One region of the Alteromonas sp. OM2203 genome, then DNA from elsewhere that is predicted to be linked to it. Evidence: predicted binding sites of a transcription regulator. Region 1 holds the regulator's gene; each other region holds the start of a gene.

Region 1 (5,606 bases):
TACTTAGTTCACAAGGTGCGGTTGCGTTGGTTGGTCCTACCGGAACAGGTAAAACAACAACAGTTGCCAAATTGGCAGCCCGTTATGCGCAAAAGTATGGTGCAGAGTCAGTCGCTATGATCACCATAGATACGTATAGAATAGCTGCCTATGAGCAGCTAGCGACATACGGAAAAATTATTGGCTGTACGGTAAGAAAAGCGCAGACTAGTGAAGAGTTAGCCGATTTATTATTCCAACTTCGTCATAAGCGACTAGTATTAATCGATACGGCAGGGTTTAGTCAGCGCGATAGTCGATTAATTAAACAAATTAAGCAATTTGACAACGGTCAAATGCCTAAAGTGAAAAAATATTTGGTGGCGCAAGCCAATACCCAATATCCAGCGCTTCAAAGAATCATCCAAGCGTATGATGATATTGAATTAAGTGGCTGTATTTTCACGAAGTTAGATGAATGCTACTCTTTGGGAGAGGTATTGAGCGCTGCCGTTGAGTACCAACTACCGGTTAGCTATGTCACCGATGGTCAGAAAGTGCCAGAAGACATTAAGATTGCAGAGGCGAAATCTTTAGTTTCCGCTGCTGCAAAGCTTTATAAAAAGTACGGTTTGAATCATACTAGTGGTAACAACGCAATTAAAACAGCATAAGTAGTATGATTGACGATCAAGCGAGTAGCTTAAGAAAAATGAAGCAATCACGGTTAATCAAGGTTATCGCCGTCACCGGAGGCAAAGGTGGCGTTGGTAAAACAAATATTACTCTCAATACCGCTATCGCTATGGCGAAGCAGGGTAAGCGAGTCATGGTACTTGACGCGGACCTCGGTCTGGCAAACGTTGATGTTATGCTAGGACTTCGCGTAGAGAAAAACTTATCTCATGTGCTTTCAGGTGAATGTACCCTTGACGATGTTCTCGTCACCGGTCCGCACGGGATCAAGATTGCGCCGGCCACCTCTGGCACGCAGTCGATGGCAGAGTTGTCCCCAACTCAACACGCAGGTTTGATCCGCGCTTTTAGCGAGCTAAGAACGCCGATAGACGTGCTGATTGTCGACACTGCTGCTGGAATTTCAGACATGGTATTGAGCTTCTCGAAGGCTTCTCAAGATATCATGGTCGTGGTTTGCGACGAGCCTACCTCACTAACCGATGCCTACGCCCTAATAAAAATCTTAAATCGCGAACATGGCGTTTTTCGTTTTAAGGTAGTGGCTAATATGGTGCGCGACGTGCGTGAAGGCCAAGAATTATTTAGTAAATTAAGTAAAGTGACAGGGCGTTTTTTGGATGTTGCACTAGAATTAGTGGCAACGGTTCCATTTGATGAAAATATTCGTAAAGCCGTAAGAAAACAAACGGCTATTGTAGATGCCTATCCAGGCTCTCCAGCCGCAGTGGCCATAACACAACTTGCTAGTAGAGCATTGTCATGGCCCATCCCGGCTCAGCCAGGCGGACATCTTGAATTTTTTATTGAACAACTTGTTGCAGAAAAAGCAGTAGGAAATCAGCGTTGAACAGCAAGGCAGCCGCTTATCAACAACAAACCGATAAGTCGCAGTTAGTCGAAAGACATGCGCCATTGGTTAAGCGTATAGCGCATCACTTGATGGCTAGGTTGCCTGCAAGTGTTCTTGTTGATGACCTTATCCAATCAGGCATGATTGGGCTTTTGGAAGCTGCACGAAATTTTGATGGCTCTAAGGGAGCTAGCTTTGAAACCTTTGCAGGCATCCGTATTCGCGGTGCAATGCTAGACGAAATACGCAAAGGAGACTGGACCCCTCGTTCAGTCCATCGTAACGGACGTGCTATTTCGGAAGCTATATCCCAAGTAGAAGGTGAGACCGGAAGGGATGCAAGAGATTCTGATATTGCTGAAAAGCTTAACGTAAGCTTGCAGGATTATCACCAAATGCTCAATGAAGTAAATGCCGGCAAACTTGTCGGAATAGAAGATTTGGGTGTGTCGGAGGACGTAATCACGACTGAGCAGAGTAGAGGCAGTGATGCGCCGCTGGAAGACTTGATGCAGGGCGCTTTTCAAAAAGCACTTGCCCAAGCGATTACAACGCTACCTGAACGGGAAGCGATTGTGCTTTCTTTGTACTATGATGAAGAATTGAATTTACGAGAAATTGGTGAGGTTCTTGATGTAAGTGAGTCAAGAGTCAGTCAAATTCACAGTCAGGCCATGTTAAAACTCAAATCACGAATGAAGTCGTGGCAGGCTGACGAAGAATAGAAATTAATAACAATTAACCCCTCATTGGAGGCTATTTTGGACAAAAGTATGAAAATTCTTGTGGTTGATGATTTTTCTACCATGAGACGTATCATCAAAAACCTTCTTAAAGACTTAGGTTTTGCCAACATCCAAGAAGCGGATGACGGAAGCACTGCACTGCCAATGTTGCAGCAAGGTGATTTTGACTTCGTTGTTACTGACTGGAACATGCCCGGCATGCAAGGTATCGATTTGCTTCGCGCAATTCGAGCAGATGACAAGCTTAAACATTTACCTGTTCTTATGGTTACTGCTGAAGCTAAAAAAGAACAAATCGTTGCTGCAGCGCAAGCCGGTGTGAACGGGTACGTAGTAAAACCCTTTACAGCAGCAACGCTAAAAGAAAAATTAGACAAAATTTTCGAACGTTTAGGTTGATCCAGACGCTCACCAGATAAATGAGGTTTACTGGATGGCAACGAATATAAACGTTCCAATTTCGTTGGAAGAAGCCAAGCAACTCGTTACTTATCTTGAAGAAGGTGATAACGCTTCAGCCAATGCCCTACTTGAAGCAGCATCAATGAAAGAAAACGTTGAGTTGTTTGCTGAAGTAGGAAAATTAACGCGTCAACTTCATGACGCGTTAAATAACTTTCAGATTGATGATCGCATTAAAAACTTAGCAACCGACGATATTCCGGATGCTCAGTCCCGCCTGACTTACGTTATTGAAGAAACTGAGAAAGCTGCTAATACTACTATGGATGCCGTTGAAGCGAGCATGCCAATAGCAGAAATGCTTTCAATGCGCATCGATAAGGTAATGCCAGAATGGAAAAAGTTAATGAATCGCCAAATTGAGCTTGGTGAATTCAAAGCGTTGTGTGCAGACTTAGACGAATTATTAGAAGAAGGTTCGCTTCAGTCAGCTAAACTAACACAACTGCTTACTGAAGTGCTGATGGCCCAAGGTTATCAGGACTTGACGGGGCAAGTTATTCGTCGCGTTATTGACCTTGTAAAAGAGGTGGAGGACAGCTTAGTCAACATGCTTACCATGTTTGGCGAGCGCGATGGAGAAGAACATACTAAACCATCTCGTGTTAAGGCCGATAAGATAGATGGTGTAGAGGCAGAAGGCCCAATTATTGACGCCGAAAAACGAGATGATGTCGTTTCAGGCCAAGATGACGTAGATGATCTTTTGTCTAGCTTAGGTTTTTAGGGGAGCGGGCGCATGTCGTTTGATGTTGACGAGGATATATTACAGGACTTTCTGGTTGAAGCTGGAGAGATTCTTGAACAATTACAAGAACAGCTCGTTGATCTTGAAAACAACCCGGAAGACGCGGATTTACTGAACGCAATATTCCGAGGGTACCATACAGTAAAAGGAGGCGCTGGTTTCCTTTCTCTCACAGAACTCGTCGAAATTTGCCACGGTGCAGAGAACGTATTCGATGTGATGCGAAACGGGCAAAGAACTTTAACCCCTGAACTCATGGATATTATTCTGCAGGCCACCGATGTGGTTGTAGAAATGTTTGAACGAGTGAAGGCTCAGGAGCCACTGCAACCTGCAGACGCGCAGTTAGTTGATACACTGCATAAATTGAGTCGTCCTGAAACGCCAGACGAAAACATATTCGACTCTTTAAGCGCCCCTGTACAAGAAACCGCTGCGGATGAGCCAGAGCTAGTAATAGAAGAACCTACAGCAGAGGCAGAGAGTAAAAGCGATAACGGTGGCGGTATTGACGAAATCACTGAAGATGAGTTCGAAGCGCTGCTCGATGAACTTCACGGTTCTTCGGCACCGGGTCGCTCATCATCAGCTACAACTGAAGCGCCTTCTGCATCTGAGTCAAAGCCGGCCGCTTCAACAACCTCTGCGATAAGTGATAGCGACGATATTACCGACGAAGAATTTGAAGCGCTGTTAGACGATTTACATGGCAAAGGTCAATTCAGCGCCAACGAAGCGCCAGCTGTAGAGACTAAAGCGCCTGCAGCGCCAGCATCTTCAAGCACAGGCGGTGACGAAGAAATTACCGATGACGAATTTGAAGCCCTTCTTGACCAATTACATGGTTCAGGTCAAGGACCAACCAAGTTAGGTGAAGCGCCTAAGCAGGTAGAGCCACCTGTCGACAAGGCAGCGACTGAAGCTGTTCAAAAAGCCAAAGAGGCAGCGCCAAAACCAACTCCTGCACCAAGTGCTCCAGCGCCATCTACCCCCAGCGCGCCAGCAAAAGCAGCAAGTGCTCCACCTAAAAAGGATGATAAGAAAGCGGCTGCCTCTGCACCTCAAGCCGAAACAACCGTGCGGGTTGATACTAAACGCCTTGATCAGATAATGAACATGGTGGGTGAGCTTGTTCTGGTGCGAAATCGTTTGCTTAGCCTTGGTATTAATAGCAACGATGAAAGCATGTCTAAAGCGATTGCTAATCTTGATGTAGTTACTGGCGACCTACAGGGTGCGGTAATGAAAACGCGGATGCAGCCAATTAAAAAGGTATTTGGTCGCTTCCCTCGCGTTGTTCGAGATCTCGCAAGAAGCTTAAAGAAAGAAATTACGCTTGAGCTTGTTGGTGAAGAAACAGATTTAGACAAAAACCTGGTTGAAGCACTGGCCGATCCATTAGTGCATTTGGTTAGAAACTCGGTAGATCATGGCATTGAAATGCCTGATGATCGCGCGGCAGCGGGCAAGCCAAGAATGGGAACCGTCCAACTGTCAGCGTCTCAAGAAGGTGATCATATCCTTCTTACCATTGAAGACGACGGCAAGGGCATGGACCCCGAGAAGCTCAAGGAGATAGCCATTAGTCGTGGCGTGTTAGATGCTGATGCGGCAGCGCGTATGTCTGATGTTGAAGCGTTCAACTTGATTTTTGCTCCGGGCTTTTCTACCAAGACAGAAATTAGCGATATTTCTGGTCGAGGTGTGGGCATGGACGTGGTTAAAACTAAAATTAACCAGCTCAACGGTACGGTCAATATCGATTCACAGCTAGGTAAAGGTACCCGACTTGATATCAAAGTCCCTTTAACGTTAGCTATCCTTCCTACTCTAATGATTGTTGTAGGAAAACAGACCTTTGCGTTACCATTAGGCGCGGTGAACGAAATAATAAACATGGACATCAAGAAGACCAACACGGTCGATGGCCAGCTAACAATGATAGTTCGTTCAAAAGCAATTCCGTTGTTCTTCCTCGGCGAATGGCTGATTCGTGGCCCTAAAAATATTGAAAGAGATAAAGGTCACGTGGTTGTTGTACAAATAGGTACACAGCAAGTTGGATTCGTAGTAGACGCGCTAATAGGTCAAGAAGAGGTGGTTATAAAGCCGCTTGATGCCT
Region 2 (5,606 bases), 1.1 Mb from region 1:
AGCGCAGTTAAAAATGATTAATGACTACGCTGACCATAGAAAACGCCAGACAATGCTGTTTTCTGCCACGCTTGACAATATCGAACTCAAGCACATGACGACTCAGTTAACCAAAGGAGCGGTACGGGTAGCGGTGGGAGACTCTACCGCAGAGCATGGTGATATTGTTCAGCAGTGTTTCTTTGCCGATAACGTTGAAAATAAAGATCAAATCTTACAGTTTGAATTAAGCAAACGTTCATACAATCAAGCCATTGTTTTTACCGCAACTCGCGAAGATACGGACAGGATTGCTAACCTATTAAATGAACAGAAGTTGGAAGCAATTGCCCTTCGTGGTGACATGCCGCAAAACCAGCGTGCCGCCGTAATGAGTGCATTTGCCCGCGGACAACATAGCATCCTAGTTACAACAGACCTTGCCTCTCGCGGTTTAGACCTTTCAAAAGTAGGTTTGGTTGTTAACTTTGACCTACCTAAAAACGCCGACGAATATATCCACCGAATTGGGCGTACAGGCCGTGCAGGACAAAAAGGTGAAGCTTTTTCATTAATCGGTCCTAGAGATTGGAGCAGCTTTGAAGGGCTTAAAACCCATCTTCAATATGCACTTGAGTGTTCAGCCCACGATGAATTTCCAGCAAGTTTCAAAGGTTTTACTCCTAAGAAAAAAGTCTCGAAAAAACCAGGCCTTTCAAACGGTAAAAAGCGAACGGCGAAGCCGGCTAAAAGTGGCGTTAAAAAGCGCGTTGATACTATGTCGGGTGAAGATATTGGTATGGTTCCCGTTAAACGTAAGCCAAGAAGTATCCAGTCGGATGACGACGACGAGTAGAGCTTATAAAAAGAGGCTTATACACTCGTAACCGCTAAGCATGGTTCTTCTATGCTTAGCGATGGCCGGTATATCATTCAGTTTTACAGAACATTTTTTTACATTCTTTTTCTGTAATCCGTCTCCAGTAAATGCTGTACTACGCGTTCAAAATAATTAACTTAGTAAACTACTCCACTAATACAAGCCAGTGACTTTTAAGGCATTGAAGCCTTATATAAACGGATTTTGAAAACATGAAATTTCTTAAAGTTATGTCGTTATTGTTGGTTGCTATATTCCTTATTACCGCACTTTTTTATGAAAAGATAATAGCGAGCGTGCTATTACCCCAATATATAGATTGGGCGCAGGAAACAGATGAGAAAGGGATTGAAATTGGTACACCGTTAAATAACAAGGAACGGTCGTTGGCGAAAGAAATTGGCATCAAACACCCTGAAAAAGTCAGAATTGTTTATGTTGACGATGTCCCCTATCCTTACGAAAATTTTGCTCTTAAAGTATTCGGCCAGGCGGTTGGACTCGTTGGTGAAGGCATCACAAACAATGCACAAGTTTTCGGTTATTCGATTTACGCTCGTAAAGACTTCGAACTGACCAGGCCAAAATTAGCCCATGAACTAGTACATGTACTACAAGTTGAAAGGGCCAGCCTAGATAAAGTGGTTACCCAACACTTTTTTGACATGGCTGAGTATGGTTACGATAAAGCACCATTAGAAGTGGAAGCGGCAAAAGCTAATAATATATACAGTGCTGATTGGTAACATAAAAAAACGAGTACTTTTTAAAAAGCACTCGTTTTTGTTTATGTTCTGTGTACGATTTTAAGTTTCACTTGCGCATTAAAAAGAGCGTAAGGAAACCTCTGGCAAATGATGGCAACAGTAAGCCTTGGCCTAGTACTCCCACCACCCTTCTTGCCACCACTCCAAAAACTCTTCAAAGTCGATGTAACCGTCGTCATTACTATCGATAATCTTGAAGCCCTCTTGTACGTGGCTCGCTTTAGTTTTTGGCGAAATAACGGTTAGAAGCTCGATGAACTCTGGCAAATCGATTTGGCCATTGCCATCACGATCGAAAAAGCTAAAGTCCTTCCTAATTTCTTCAATTTTAGATTCTGAAAGTTGAGTGCTCACTCGCATTCCTTAATTTCAACTGCAATAAACACGAGTGTAACGCCCTTCTTTCTGGCTGTCTATGCCTGATTTTCTTTCGCTTTAAGTGCGCGTAAACGTTGAGCTTCCGCTTTTTCTTTGCGTTTTTGTTCCATGGTTAAACGCGCTTCAGTTCCAACGTGTTCCTGTTGGCGTTCTTTCGCTAGCTGAACTTGTTTTTCACGCTCTCTAAATCGAGCAATTTGATCTTCAGTATGTGTACCATAACAATGAGGACAGCTTACGCCTGGCTCGTATTTATCGCTTTGCTTGTCTTCTTCCGTTATAGGGAGTCTACATGCGTAACACTGCTCGTAATGGCTTTTCTCTAAGTCATGATTAACGGCTACGCGGTTATCAAATACAAAACAGTCACCTTCCCACAGCGACTCTTCTTTTGGTACATCTTCAAGATACTGAAGGATGCCACCTTCTAAATGATAGACCTCTTCAAACCCCTGTTCTTTCAAATAAGCGGTAGATTTTTCACAGCGGATTCCACCAGTGCAAAACATTGCAACTTTCTTATTTTTAGACGGGTCTAGTTCTTTTGCTACGTATTCTGGAAACTCGCGAAAGGTTTCAGTTTTTGGGTCAACCGCGTTTTTGAACGTACCAATTTCTATTTCATAACCGTTTCGGGTGTCGATTACCGTTACATCTGGGTCGCTTATTAGTGCATTCCAGTCCTTAGGCTTAACGTATGTACCTACGGTTTGGCGAGGGTCGATACCTTCAACGCCCATAGTCACAATTTCTTTTTTAAGCTTTACTTTAGTGCGGTAGAACGGCTGCTCGTCGTGAAGTGACTCTTTAAAGGAAATTGGGTTAATACGTTCATCACTGTTCAAATAAGCGAGTAAAGCGTCGATACCTTCACGGGTGCCCGACACAGTGCCGTTTATACCCTCGTGAGCGAGAAGAAGAGTGCCTTTGATGCCATTTGCTTCCATGGCTTCAAGTAGCGGTTGACGTATTTCTTTGAAGTTTTCAAGCGCAACAAATTTATACATTGCGCAAACAATATATTTAGACATAGTTTTTTACCTTTGCTGATTGGAGCGTAAGACCAGTGCAAAAATGCGGCGCGCAATATAACAAAACTAATGGTTAAAAACTAGGACAGATGTAATTATCTGTGCGGACTGGTACTAGTGAATGCTTTTTGAGTGTTCACGGTGCACGGTGTTGTGCTAAGCCATACTTCTAAAGGACGTTGAATTTAGGTGTTCAGGATTTGCAGAGTCAGTTTCACCGTGTTGTGAAGAGAGAATATCATAGAGTAATGTATTGTCTTCTTTAACTGAATTAGCATATTGTTTTTTCAGTCTTTTTTGCGTAGCGAGGCTGCAGTTGTGTATTACGTCATCGGGAAGACGCTTTTCATCGTTGGTTTGTGCTAAAGGTGCGGGTTTTAATGCCATGTACAATCGCGCTGTGGCATAGTCCTGTGCAACAAGCAAAGGCATAACGTGCATTGTTTTCCATTCACTTTCGCTCGCAGCGAGTGACGGCCGTCTGTAATGATTTAATGAGGCAAGTTGTGCCTTTACGCTATTTTGTTGTTCTAGGCCTGAATTTGCCGATTCAATTTGAAACGGCTCCGCAACACTGTGTTGCTGCATGGCAAGGTATAAGGAAAAAAGTGCACCTTGCGCTGATGCGCGAGCAAGCACCCCGCTTCGCTCCCAGTAAATACTGGGGTCGATAGGCGTATTGTCGTTAGCAGCGGGGGTGTCTAATGGCATCCATTTTTATTACTTAATTTGCATACTTATGTTTTCGGCAAGATAATGTTTTTCTTAAGCTTATTTTCTAAAGTTAGATATACTTCTACTAGGCCTAGGTGTGCTCATTCACGGATGCGAAATGCAATTTAGCAACAAACAAGTATTGATTGTTGAAGATCAACGACCTTTCCTCCTTCTCCTCAAGGGATTAATGCACTCTATGGGCGTGTCTGACGTGGTCACTAAATCGTCAGCAGAACAAGCGGTATCACTTTGTAAAAAGCATAAATTCGATATCATCATCTGTGATCTTCATCTAGGCGCAGACAACAAAAATGGATATGAATTAATCGAGGAGCTGCGCACGGCCAGTCTCATTAGTCCAACGACCGTGTTTATTCTAATTAGCGCCGATAGCGCACGACCGATAGTGTTAGGCTCAATAGAGCGTCGTCCAGATGACTTTCTTATCAAACCCTTTTCACAGGTACAGTTAAAATCTAGAATTGTACGTGCTTTTCAAAAACGCGAGTTCTTAAAAGAAGCTTATACACTGATTAATAAAGGAGAACTCAATAGCGCTATCGACCATATTGAAGCGCTCCTAGATGCGCCGTCTCATTATAAAGGTCACTGCGAGCAGCTCTTGGTAGAGTTATATTGGCGAATCGATCAGCCTCAAAAAGCCCTTGATGTTTTAAATAGCTACATAGATGGAAAGTCTGTGCTCTGGGCTCAAGTCGCGATTGGTAAAACCTACCTTCAATTGAAAGATTACGAAAAAGCTATTTCAGTGGCTAAGAAGACCCTCAAGCGCAACAGATTTAATGCAGATGCACACGATATTCTTGCTCAGGCCTATCAAGCTATCACATCTGGTGAAAAAGCATTAGAGGCTATCAAGGAAGCAATTAAACTTTCTCCCTATTCGCTGCCAAGGCATTTTAAAGCCTGCGAGATTGGCAGAGATAATGAGGATTTGCTACTCGCAGCAAGCTCTAGTTTAGCTATTTGGGATTTATCAAAACGTACCGTTCACAAAAACAGCCTTCATTGGTGCGGCATTATCAGAAGCTATTTAGACATTGCGGAATTTGCAGAAGATAAAAAACAGCGCAACAAGTATCAACAAGAAGCCCTTCTCACACTGCAGCGGGGAAAATTTGATGATCATCTTCAAAAAATAGACCGCGACTTTGACATAAGTATCTTTGGAAAAATTGTTAACGCCAGAATAAGCGCGATAGATGGAAAGTTAATAGACGCAAAGCGACATTTAGCCTTGTCTCAAAACTTACTAGATGAAAAGTACACTGACGTTCCTACAGCATATATCCCTGATAGTATAAATGTAATGTTTAAATTGGGTGAGTTCGATGACGCGGTTCAGTTAACCGCATTACTAGAATCACGGGACGATGAGCTCGACCAAAATAGTGCGAGTATGCTAAGAAAACAGTCTCAAGACGCGCAAAAAAGCCTAGCTAGCTATCAGCAGTTCAATCGCGAGGGCATTCAACATTACCAAGAAAAGGACTATGAGCGAGCTAAGGCTTCATTTGCCCTTGCTCAAGGCTTTGCACCTGTTAATACCGGTGTTGCACTCAACCTACTTCAATGTCTTCTTCAAATAGCGGTGAAAGAGGGTAAAGCCGATGCAAACTTGATTAATGAGTGTAAGCGTCTATTTAAGTTAATAGACGACATGACGCTCAAAGCAACCTATAAAGAGAAATACGTCAATCTTCGAGACGAACTCTCACAATACATCGGTTTTTAGGCTATTCATCAATCCCTTGCCTTTTATTTCACTAGGACAATCTTAAGCCCACTTATCAACCTCTATTACTAAACATTCGCTCAACGGGTTTTACTGCT
Region 3 (5,606 bases), 440 kb from region 1:
GATGCCAATAACCCGCAGATTCAAGCTGCGGGTTCACTGTTTATAAAACAAATTGATACGTCGGTCGAAGTTTTACCGGGCACCCTTGATAGCGAAAACGGTTTATACGTGGTAGAAACTCTGCGTCAAGCGTGTCAGGCAAATATGGAAGGCGATTTTGATGCGGTTGTTACAGGCCCTGTTCACAAAGGTATTATTAACAAAGCGGGCGTATCGTTTAGTGGCCATACCGAATTTTTTGCGTATCAATCAAATACCATAGACGTTGTGATGCTACTTGCCACTGAAGGGCTAAACGTTGCGCTTGCTACAACCCATATTCCGTTAGAATATGTAGCAAAAGCAATAACTCGAGACCGTCTGTACAAAGTTATTCATATCATCAATACCGATTTAAAACTTAAATTTGGTATTAAAGAGCCCCACATATATGTATGCGGTTTGAACCCGCATGCCGGAGAAGATGGGCATATTGGCACTGAAGAAATTCATACAATTATTCCTGCGCTCGATGAGCTTAGGGAAGAAGGGCTAAAGATAACTGGACCTTTACCGGCCGATACCATCTTTCAACCTAAATACTTAGAACATGCTGACGTAGTGCTTGCTATGTATCATGACCAGGGCCTTCCCGTGTTAAAATACAAAGGTTTTGGGGCATCTGTGAACATTACCTTAGGATTACCCTTTATTCGCACTTCGGTCGATCACGGTACTGCGCTAGATTTAGCGGGTACGGGAGAAGCCGACGCCGGCAGTTTTAGAAAAGCATTGGAAAAAGCCATTGAGCTTGCATATCACCAACAATGAGTAAAACACATTTAGGCCATACGGCCAGAAAGCGATTTGGACAAAATTTCTTACATGATGAATATGTTATAGGAAAAATTGTCGCCGCAATCGCGCCTAAAAACGAACAAAACTTGGTAGAGATTGGACCTGGTTTAGGTGCGTTGACAGACCCCGTTTGTGAAGAAGTAGACGCACTAACGGTTATAGAATTAGACCGCGACTTAGCAAAGCGCTTACGCCATCATCCGTTCAATGGTGATAAACTCACCGTTATTGAACAAGACGCGATGACCATGGATTTTGGCTCACTGGCCAAAGAGATGCCGGTAAAAGACAAAAAGCTTCGCGTGTTTGGTAACTTGCCTTACAACATCTCAACGCCGTTGATGTTCCACCTTTTCGACCATGCTCACTGCATTGAAGACATGCACTTCATGCTACAAAAAGAAGTGGTTAATCGTTTGGCTGCAGGGCCTGGGTCGAAAAATTACGGCAGGCTTTCCGTCATGGCACAATATTATTGCCATGTTATCCCGGTACTGAATGTGCCGCCTGGTGCGTTTAAGCCACCACCAAAAGTCGATTCTGCGGTAGTGAAGCTTGTGCCACACCAGGCACCGCCTGTTGACGTTGAGTCTGTGAATACACTCGAACGTGTTTGTGCTCAAGCCTTTAATCAGCGCCGTAAAACCATACGCAACTCACTTAAAGATTGTTTAAGTGAAGATGAAATTCGTGAACTGGGTCTCGACCCTACTTGTCGCGCTGAAGTTTTATCACTCAACGATTTTGCCACACTGGCTAATGCAGTAACGGCAAAAGAGAGTCAACAAGAGCAATAGCCATATTCATGGATGTACTTGATATTAAGGTGCGGGTAAAAACCCGCCACCTCCCAGAACACCTTCCGTCAGATTCAAAGCAGTTTGCCTTTGCGTACCACATCACAATTGAGAACAATAGTGATAAAACCGTACAGCTTATTAATCGCTATTGGAAAATAACTGACGCAGATGGCAAGACGTCGGAAGTACAAGGCGCAGGTGTGGTGGGTAAACAACCCATATTGAAAGCTGGCGAGCAATTTGAATATACGAGTGGCGCAGTCATTGACACCCCAGTGGGTAATATGGAAGGCTATTACGAGATGGAGTTAGAAGACGGCGAGCGTTTTCGACTTCCAATCGATATATTTCGTCTAGCTATCCCTAGTATTCTCCATTAAGGATTTTATGTCTCACGGAAACACTTACGTCGTTGGCGATATTCAAGGCTGCTATGATGGTCTTCGTCGCCTTCTTGATAAAGTTAAATTCGATGACACAAACGATACGCTTCTTGCTGTAGGCGACTTAGTTGCCCGGGGAGAAGACTCCCTAAATACGCTACGCTTTTTAAAATCCCTCGGTAAAAATTTTCATAGCGTGTTGGGCAATCATGATTTACATCTGCTCTCGGTAGTTAATGGCATACGAAAGTCAAAAAAGTCAGATAAATTAGAGCCACTGCTTAAGGCATCAGACTTACCTGAACTTGTTGACTGGCTACGACGCTTTCCGTTGGCAATGAAAATTGACGATCGCTCGGTAATGATACATGCGGGGCTTTATCCTAAATGGTCTATCGAACAAAGCATATCTCTTAGCGACGAAGTCAGCGAAATTTTGATGGCTGATAACTATGCTGACTTTCTGGAAAGCATGTACGGGAATACCCCCGATAATTGGTCTGAGAACTTAGAAGGCGCAGAGCGACTTCGCTTTATCGTAAATGCGTGTACTCGTATGCGATTTGTTTACGATAATGGCACACTCGATTTTAATAACAAGTCCCACCCTAGCGCCGTGTCTCATAGCACGAGCAACACAATCATGCCTTGGTTCGAGCGTAAAAACACTCAGCTTTCATCTGAACAACGGGTTGTTTTTGGTCATTGGGCAGCGCTTTCTGGCCAAACTAACAGCCATCAATTTATAGGGCTAGATACGGGATATGTTTGGGGACAGAGCATGACCTTACTGAATTTAGACAACTCATTACAAGTTGCAATCGACGCTTAAAAAACACAAAAGACAACTTTAATACCAGTCCGCATAGATAATTCCCCCCTTACCGACGCTACTTTTAAAAAATAACTGGTATTACCAGCTAAATTTTGCAAATTATTTTTATACTAAGTGACTAAATAAAATAAACATTAAGTTATTGTAGCCGATACAATTACGTCAGTTAGTAACGATGATGTTTAATTATCTTCTCTGCTTAAGAACAATACTGCAGCTTTTAAGCGCTATATTTTGTTGGCTGAGACGGGTAATATCGTTAGAGATAAAAATAAAAACACTCATCCAGGAGTTCCGATGAAAATAACGGTAGCCACACGCGTAATCGGGGGATTTGTCGCGATTAGCGCACTTCTAATCGTCATTAGTGTTGTTTCACTTTATAACCTCAACTCAATAGGTTCAGCCACTGAAGAAGTTAACGATGTTGCGCTTCCAACAGTAGCGGGCAGTAACGCGCTTAAAGCAAGCTTTCTTAACATGGGTCGCCTGACCTTTGAAAGCTACATTGAAGAGAATTTAAGTGAGTTGAAAGACAAAAGAACGGCTTTCAATTCGGCAAAAGATACCTTCGAAAGTGAATATAAAAAGCTAGCACTGGCAGTTAACAACGAGCCTGAACTAAAAAATACGCTTAGCTCAGTACGCGAGTCTTACGAGAGTTATATCACTAACGTTGAGGCTATGTATAAAAACCACCAAATGTACCTTGATTTGCGCAACACGATTCAAGACAGACTCGGTGACGCTGAAGATAATGCTGACGACGCATCAACGTATCTACTAGACTTTTCAGATTTAGACAGTGTTCAGCGCGACGCAAACCTTCGTAGGGCAGCCGAGGTTGGCGGTCAGCTAGAAACTTCATTGCTTTCTTTGCTAACTGTATCTTATGAGTACATTAAAACTCAGACAATAGTACGTTCACAAACCTTGGGGAACGAAGTTGATCTTGTGGTTGAGAAAGTGGTAACTCAGCTGAGCGACATGATGCAGACCGCGGGCGGACGCGACGATTCGGGCACGCTTGATGACATTAACGATCTGGTTAATAACGCAATTAACGCGATCAAAGCAAACGACGGGGTAATGCAGCTTCACGTTGATAGATTAGAGCGCAGAAACGACGCTGAAAAAGGGTTAAACGCGTCAGATGACAATATTGCACAAGGTGTTGTAGCTCTAGAAAACCTACTTACGCTTGCAGATAAAAAAGCATCGCATGTGGAAAGTCAGGTAAACGGTGCTATCACAACGGGTAACACCGTTGTAATTGTGGTGGTATTAATTTCTATCGCCGTGGCGGCAATTATCGGTTTCGCAACAGTGCGCGCTATCACACGCCCCCTTTATCGCGTAAACGAGCTACTTACTGTTGCTTCATCAGGCGACCTCACACATCGTTTAGATGACTCTGCACAGGACGAATTTGGTCTTCTAGCGCGAAACTGTAATACGCTAATTGGTAACCTAAAAGAGCTTATCACTGCGATTAACGTGCGAGCGGAGCAGTTAGCTGCGGCGTCAGAACAAACGTCAGCGGTTACGGCACAAACTACCCATTCTATTCAAGATCAAAAATCACAAATTGGCCAAGTGGCCACGGCGACGACAGAAATGCACTCAACGTCGCAACTGGTCGTTCAGAATGCTGAAGATACACTAAGCCAAATTCGCCATGCAGATGCAGAAGCGGAAAACGTTCGTAAGATTTCTCTTGAAAATAAAAACACGATTGAGATCTTATCTCGCGACGTACAGGAAGCTGCTGACGTTATCAATAAGCTTCATCAAGACAGTGCGAGCATTGGCGGGATCCTTGACGTTATCCGCGGTGTTGCAGACCAAACCAATTTGCTAGCGTTGAACGCGGCTATTGAAGCTGCACGTGCAGGTGAGCAAGGCCGAGGCTTCGCGGTAGTTGCCGATGAAGTAAGAACCCTTGCCAGCCGTACGCAGGAGTCAACCCAAGAAATCAATGCCATGATTGAAGTACTACAAGCTGGGGCTGAGAAAGCTGTAGCGGTAATGGATCAAGGTAAAGAACAAACCGCGGCCTGCGTTGCGCAAACTGAAAAAGCAACCCAAGCACTGGATATCATCACCGATGCGGTGCACAAAGCACATGACGTAAGCTCTCAAATTGAGCAGTCAGCGCGTGAACAGAACACAGTGTCGCAAGAAATCAGTGAAAAGCTCGAAACCATTGTTGGCATCGCTGAAGAGACTACAGCAGGTGCACAACAAACGTCTGAGTCTAGCCATGAAGTGGCTCGCCTTGCTGACGAGTTACAGCAGTCTATTAGGCAGTTTAAAGTGTAATCTTGCTCAACAGACTATTTTAAAAGGGGCGCGCGCCCCTTTTTTTGTTTTTAGCTTGCCGAAATCAATCCATCCATCTTCTACCGCTGCGCTTCACTGTAAATATAAATGAGCATAAAAAGCTGGAAACACGTAATAAGAATATGAGTTTCTAACTTTTTTAAATAATATGTTTTTACGTCGAATTAGCCTTATTTCTGCATTAACCGTTTTTTGGATACCGCTTTCCATGAGTCATGCCGAGCCTTCGTATTACAAAGACACAGAAACACTTTCTTACGCCGTCATCGAAACACTTTCTGACGATACGGAGATTAGACACTATGAAGCGTCTATGGCCGTAGAATCGTCTGGTAATCAAGACACCGGGGCTTTCAGGCTCTTGTTTAATTACATTTCAGGTGAAAACAAAACGAACACTGATGTGTC
Region 4 (5,606 bases), 600 kb from region 1:
CCGTTGCCATCGAAGACGCTGCAGACAACCCATCCTTGTCGTCTTTATCTATGCAATCGATACGGAAGCCGTCAATGGCGATGTCCTGCGTAGCAGACGCAATAGCGATCAGTAAGCCTACAAACGCGACATAGTACAAATCGTAAGTTGCAGTTAGTTGAGACATACCTAGGCACAAAAGCACAATGCATAACTGCATCGCGAAAATCCAGCCTTTGCGTTGACCTAAAAGAGGCGGCTTAACCTTGTCGACTAGGGGAGACCATAAGAAATTAAAAGAGTAAGTGGCAAAAATAATTCCAAAGAGTCCTATGGTGGAACGAGAGAGCCCCTCATCTTTTAACCAGGCTGAAAGTACTGAGCTAATCATTATCCATGGAAAGCCACTGGAAATACCAAACAGAAAAATATTCAGATAGCGCTTGTCATTGAAAGTCTTTAAAGCGGTTAGCAAAACTTCAGCCCTGGGAAGTAACTCAAAAGCGTATTGAGCCATGAACCACATTGTTTAGCAACAATACTTGCCTAATAACACGTAGCGATAACAGGCTAAAGGGAGCGGTATATGAGTAGAGAGCAACGTATCTTGTGGGTTTGAGAAAAACCACAACGGGAACGGTGTTAAGGACGAACACCCACACAGTCAAGTGGACAGTGCCCTAAACCTTCCAAGAAATTGACGCAGTTTGTAAGCTCGTCAACAAGAAAACGATCTTGTCTAAGCTTATCTTCATTCCAATAATGTACTTGATGCAGTAAATGCCAAAAAACGCGTTCCTTTTGAGTGTAGGGCTGGGTTAACGTAAATTCAATTTGACCCCATTCCTCCATGCTATCCCAAAAAAATAGCTCCAACTCCTCAATAGGAAGCTCATCTTGCCAAAATGCTCTCAAATAGAAACATAGCTGTTTCGCTTTGTTATCTACAAATTCCTGAACACTCACAAGTAACTCAACCGCCTTTGTTTACTAAATTAAAGTATAGTCCAATTCGCAATTTTCACTCGCTAAGCTAATTGATAATTTGCCTTATTAACCTAGGTGTCTGTTTTGGGTGAATATTTAGACTAGGCTGAAGACGAGAGAATTACCAGCCCAAATGACGTGTCCAACCAATGGTGTTATTTGCAATTATCTGAATTTGCGGGTTTTTTTGAGTTTCCTTTATACTAAAGGCTAAAAAACTGCTGGGGATCGTTATTTGTCTGTAGTGTATTTTAAGTTCATTTTTTGCTCTTATTTTCCTTTTCAATGTTGTACTTGCTTCCCAATCGTTAAACGCGCTAAGTGATAAATCTAAAACCGGATATTCCGCTTTTGCCATGGTATTAATAAGCAGGTTATTCGTCGTATCTTCAGGCCAAAATGGTGAGATTGCGATGAAGGTGTCAGGATGTAAATTAGGTTGTAGCTCTGCCGCCGAGAAATAGGTCGCGGCAAGCATGCCTTGCGCAATCACCATGCGATAGCCAGAGCGGTTCTGTAAATAATTATTCAATGCGTTGACCTGCAAGGTTAGTGCAGACGTAGCTGTTTCGAAATTAAGGTATTGAGTAAGTTGATTACTTCTTGGATGTATTGCTTCGTCAGCTTGATTGTTTTGTGCTGCATCATCTTCTGGTGTGCTAGCGGCTGCCTCATCTGCTGAAGGCGTAGGGGCTAGAGGCAAGTTTACGGGGCTAATTACTACGTGCCATCCTTTTTCAGCGAGCAAGTCGGCAAGGCTGTTGCCCTCTGCGAGTGTAAGGCTTGAGGGAAAAGGCTCGGTAAAGATAATCGCAGTACCAAGAGATAAAGGGGTTTTTGCCTCTACCTCAATAACGGGGGCCTCTGCCTCACCGACCATTATTGATTTAACTTCCCCTGGAAGATAAGCATTGCTCACATCATTGAAAAAGTCGCCGTAAGCTATCACAGGGAACATAGACACCATGACAAAAAAATATAAGGTGATGGATTTCCTGTTCATATAAGCGTGCTATGCCTTTTCATTCTCTCAACGATGATATCTTCGATACTGTGAAACAACGAGATATTACAATTCTATAGTTTATCGGCAAATAAAATGAAAACTATAGGGGGCCGAATATAATGAACTAGGTTGTCGGTTTGGTGTTTCACAAACAACGAGCCTATTGTGTTTCAACTGAAAGCGAACTGGGACGATGCTGACTAAAGGGAATTGGTGTTTGAAAATGAAGCCATTGGCCCTGTGTAGGGTGACAGAAACTTAAGCTTTCCGCATGAAGCTGCAAACGAGGCGCCATAGCAAGTGCCTCGTCGTGAGCATAAAGCCTGTCTCCCAAAATTGGATGCCCTAAGGCAAGCATATGTACTCGTAATTGATGTGAGCGCCCTGTGATAGGATAAAGCGCCACCAAAGAGTAAGGGCAGCCATTTTCATCCACAGTTCGCTCTACCGCCTCAAAACGGGTCATCGCTTTTTTGCCGCGCTCAAAGTCGACCATTTGCTTTGGCCTATTAGGCCAATCGCAAATAAGCGGCAGATCAACGTCACCTGTATCGGCTTCAATATGGCCGTGGACACGAGCAAAATAGCGCTTTTTGGTTTGCCTTAATTCGAACTGCTTTGAAATGTGACGATGGCTCTCTTTAGTAAGCGCCAATACCAGTATACCCGAGGTCGCCATGTCCAGCCTGTGGACCACAGTTGCGGTAGGGTATACACGGTTTACTCGACTAATAAGCGAATCGCGATGCTCTAACGCTTTACCCGGCACGCTCAAAAGTCCACTCGGTTTATGCATTACCACCATATCCTCATCCTGATACAAAATATCAAGATAAGGCGTCATAGGTGGGTTATAAACAAAGCTCGGGTTTGCCATTATTTTCTCATTACTTGACGCGTCACTAAGGCGTTTAGCGCGACGCGTTATATTATGGGTTATTAACGACTATGCGCAGCGCGTCTAGCTCAACATCTGCTTCTTGAATAACTTTATCCAGCGCATTCATTTGCGTTTCAATAAATTCAATTTCACTGTCACGAACAGCAGGATTACGTTTTTGAAGGTCGCGCAATCGCTGTATTTCTTCGTTTAGTGTGTTGTGCATGTTGTTAAGCGCATCATGTTGCTTTTGATTTGCCTGCTGATGTGCAAGCTTTCGCGCTTTCTCAATAGCTAATTCTAGGGGCTGTTGCAGTGCTTTTAAAAGCTGCGCCGAGATTTTGCGACCAATTTTACGCTTAACATCAAAGCTTAGATCTGAAGGATTTCCTTGCGCATCTAAACATACGCGCACTGGCGTTTGTGGCAAGAAACGACCAAGCTGCAATGCTTTGGGGGCTTGTGCCTGAAGTACGAATAACGCTTCTATCCAATAGGCGCCTTTAGGCAGAGACGGCTCTGCAATAAAGCCCATACTGCTTTTTCCATGTACATCAGTAAGTACGACATCTATGGCAGTATGAACAAGCGGGTGGTCCCAGCTTAAAAACTGAACGTTTTCTAGGGTGGTGGCAATGCGGCGTTTGTAGGTGACTGTCATGCCTTCTGGATCTAAGCCTGGGAGCTGGCTTACCATAGACTCCGTTGGCATAAGAATAAAACAGTCGTTACCTTTTTCGTCTTGCTGTACGCCAATAGCATCAAATACACGGCCCATAAAACGGGAGAGATCTTGCTCTGTATCTAATGCAATAATGTCCTCAAGCAGTTGCTCTACACGTCCCTCGCCAGAGGCATTTAGCTCTAGAAGACGGTCCCGTCCGGCTTCAAGCTGGGCGACGAGTTGACTATTTAGCGTAATACTCATGCTCACCAGCTCATCTCGCGCACTCATATCGTCAGGATGTAAACACGCGCCAATTAGCAGAGGTTTAACATCATCAAATACGCCAGAACCGGTAGGGCAGGTCTTCTCAAAGGCATTAAGCCCTTCGTGATACCAGTCTAGTAATACGTGCTGTGCGGTTTTTGCTAAATACGGCACGTGGATTTGTACCGTTTGTGTTTGGCCAATGCGATCAAGACGACCAATTCGCTGTTCAAGTAAATCTGGCGTTATTGGTAAATCAAATAACACCAAGTGATGAGCAAACTGGAAATTACGGCCTTCACTGCCAATCTCGCTACATAATAAAATTTGTGCACCGTCTTCTTCATCCGCGAAGTAATGCGCTGCTTTATCGCGCTCAACAATGCTCATGCCTTCGTGAAATACGCTATGGCGAATACCGGTTTGGGTGCGAATTACCTCGCCAAGCTCTTGTGCAGTGCGAGCGCTGGCGCAAATAAGCAGAATTTTTTCTGGCTTAACGCTTTGCATGAAATCAAGCAGCCATTCAACGCGAGGGTCGAGTTTAGTCCAGCTGTTCACTACGCTTGCCATGCGTTCTGGGTATAGTGAATAGGTTAGGTCACCGCCACTAACCGCGTCTGAATAAACGTCGGGTAAAGCAAGCTCATAGGCGTTTAATTTACGTATCGGAAACCCTTCAATATTGGCTCGGCGGTTTCTAAACAGCATCCGCCCTGTACCATGGCAATCGATCAGTTGATGTAGTAACGCATGACGGCTTTCTGATGTGCTTAGATCGCCAGCATGCGCCATTACATCTGGTGCGAATTCATTGAGTTTACTGCGTTGTTTATCATTGGGTTCGGCGTCAGAGAGTAAAGGCGCTACTGCGTCGGCTAATTGGCTGTATTTTGACTCTTCTTCTAAGAAAGCGTCGTAGCTGTGAAAACGCGCTGGGTCTAATAAGCGCAAGCGAGCAAAGTGGCTTTCGTGGCCAAGCTGATCAGGCGTCGCGGTCAGTAACAGCACACCAGGTGTCTGGTTAGCAAGCGCTTCTACACACTGATACTCTTCAGATGGCGCTTCGCTAGACCAAGCAAGGTGGTGGGCTTCATCAACCACCATTAAATCCCACGTTGCAGCTTGAATTTGCTGCTGACGCTTTTTATTTTTGCTTAAGAAGTCGATACTACAAAGCACAAGCTGGTCGTTTTCAAAAGGATTTACCTCGCCATCATCAGAAGCTTCACTTTCCTCAATTGCTTCACAGCGATCTTCATCATAAATAGCGAAAGGAAGATTTACGCGACGGAGCATTTCCACTAACCATTGATGCACTAGTGAGTCAGGAACCAATATAAGTACTCGACTTGCACGGCCGGTCTTAAGTTGCTGATGAATGATCAGTGCGGCTTCAATGGTTTTACCTAGGCCTACTTCATCGGCAAGCAATACACGAGGCGCGTGCCTACCGCCTACTTCTGCGGCGATGTGAAGCTGGTGGGGAATTAAGGAGATACGTGCACCGGCAAGGCCGATAGTGCTAGAGCGAAGGTAATCATATTGGTGATCAAGCGCGCGCTCACGCAAGTCAAACCATTTTGGATTGTCTAGTTGCTGACTGAACAAACGCTTTTCAGGTTGGTTTAAGCGAATGTGGCTGTCTAACATCGTCTCAGGTAAACGTGCTTGCGCTTTCGTGTCTTCGCGAAGCCCGTGATAAACGAATAACCCCTGACTTTCTTCTTTTTCGGTAATGGTCATTTCCCAGCCGTCCTGGCTTTTTACCGTTTCGCCAATTTCAAATATCAGTCGTGTTAGCGGCGCATCTTGCTTGGTGT

What was found. Region 1 encodes FliA, which starts transcription of late flagellar genes. Its sites were predicted from a motif close to CTAAAGNTNNNNNNNNNNNNGCCGATA; they were not measured.
Region 2: the regulator FliA is predicted to act here: its motif matches at 3,779-3,805, upstream of ACM0P2_RS10305 (VC2046/SO_2500 family protein).
Region 3: the regulator FliA is predicted to act here: its motif matches at 2,983-3,009, upstream of ACM0P2_RS03340 (HAMP domain-containing methyl-accepting chemotaxis protein).
Region 4: the regulator FliA is predicted to act here: its motif matches at 2,052-2,078, upstream of ACM0P2_RS02750 (DUF3530 family protein).

The regions. Positions count from the first base shown of each region.
Region 1 is NZ_CP183209.1:1,202,650-1,208,255, forward strand. It holds gene flhF (flagellar biosynthesis protein FlhF) at 1-653, shown strand, start outside; gene ACM0P2_RS05350 (MinD/ParA family protein) at 659-1,525, shown strand; gene ACM0P2_RS05355 (RNA polymerase sigma factor FliA) at 1,522-2,253, shown strand; gene cheY (chemotaxis response regulator CheY) at 2,290-2,673, shown strand; gene ACM0P2_RS05365 (protein phosphatase CheZ) at 2,708-3,463, shown strand; gene ACM0P2_RS05370 (chemotaxis protein CheW) at 3,476-5,606, shown strand, end outside.
Region 2 is NZ_CP183209.1:2,305,539-2,311,144, reverse strand. It holds gene ACM0P2_RS10325 (DEAD/DEAH box helicase) at 1-835, shown strand, start outside; gene ACM0P2_RS10320 (hypothetical protein) at 1,072-1,605, shown strand; gene ACM0P2_RS10315 (EF-hand domain-containing protein) at 1,738-1,986, opposite strand; gene ACM0P2_RS10310 (rhodanese-related sulfurtransferase) at 2,040-3,035, opposite strand; gene ACM0P2_RS10305 (VC2046/SO_2500 family protein) at 3,192-3,746, opposite strand; gene ACM0P2_RS10300 (response regulator) at 3,868-5,508, shown strand.
Region 3 is NZ_CP183209.1:757,654-763,259, reverse strand. It holds gene pdxA (4-hydroxythreonine-4-phosphate dehydrogenase PdxA) at 1-810, shown strand, start outside; gene rsmA (16S rRNA (adenine(1518)-N(6)/adenine(1519)-N(6))-dimethyltransferase RsmA) at 807-1,634, shown strand; gene apaG (Co2+/Mg2+ efflux protein ApaG) at 1,643-2,017, shown strand; gene ACM0P2_RS03345 (symmetrical bis(5'-nucleosyl)-tetraphosphatase) at 2,025-2,852, shown strand; gene ACM0P2_RS03340 (HAMP domain-containing methyl-accepting chemotaxis protein) at 3,153-5,177, shown strand; gene ACM0P2_RS03335 (SOUL family heme-binding protein) at 5,407-5,606, shown strand, end outside.
Region 4 is NZ_CP183209.1:606,177-611,782, forward strand. It holds gene ACM0P2_RS02740 (AmpG family muropeptide MFS transporter) at 1-496, opposite strand, end outside; gene ACM0P2_RS02745 (hypothetical protein) at 622-945, opposite strand; gene ACM0P2_RS02750 (DUF3530 family protein) at 1,088-1,969, opposite strand; gene rluA (bifunctional tRNA pseudouridine(32) synthase/23S rRNA pseudouridine(746) synthase RluA) at 2,133-2,849, opposite strand; gene rapA (RNA polymerase-associated protein RapA) at 2,902-5,606, opposite strand, start outside.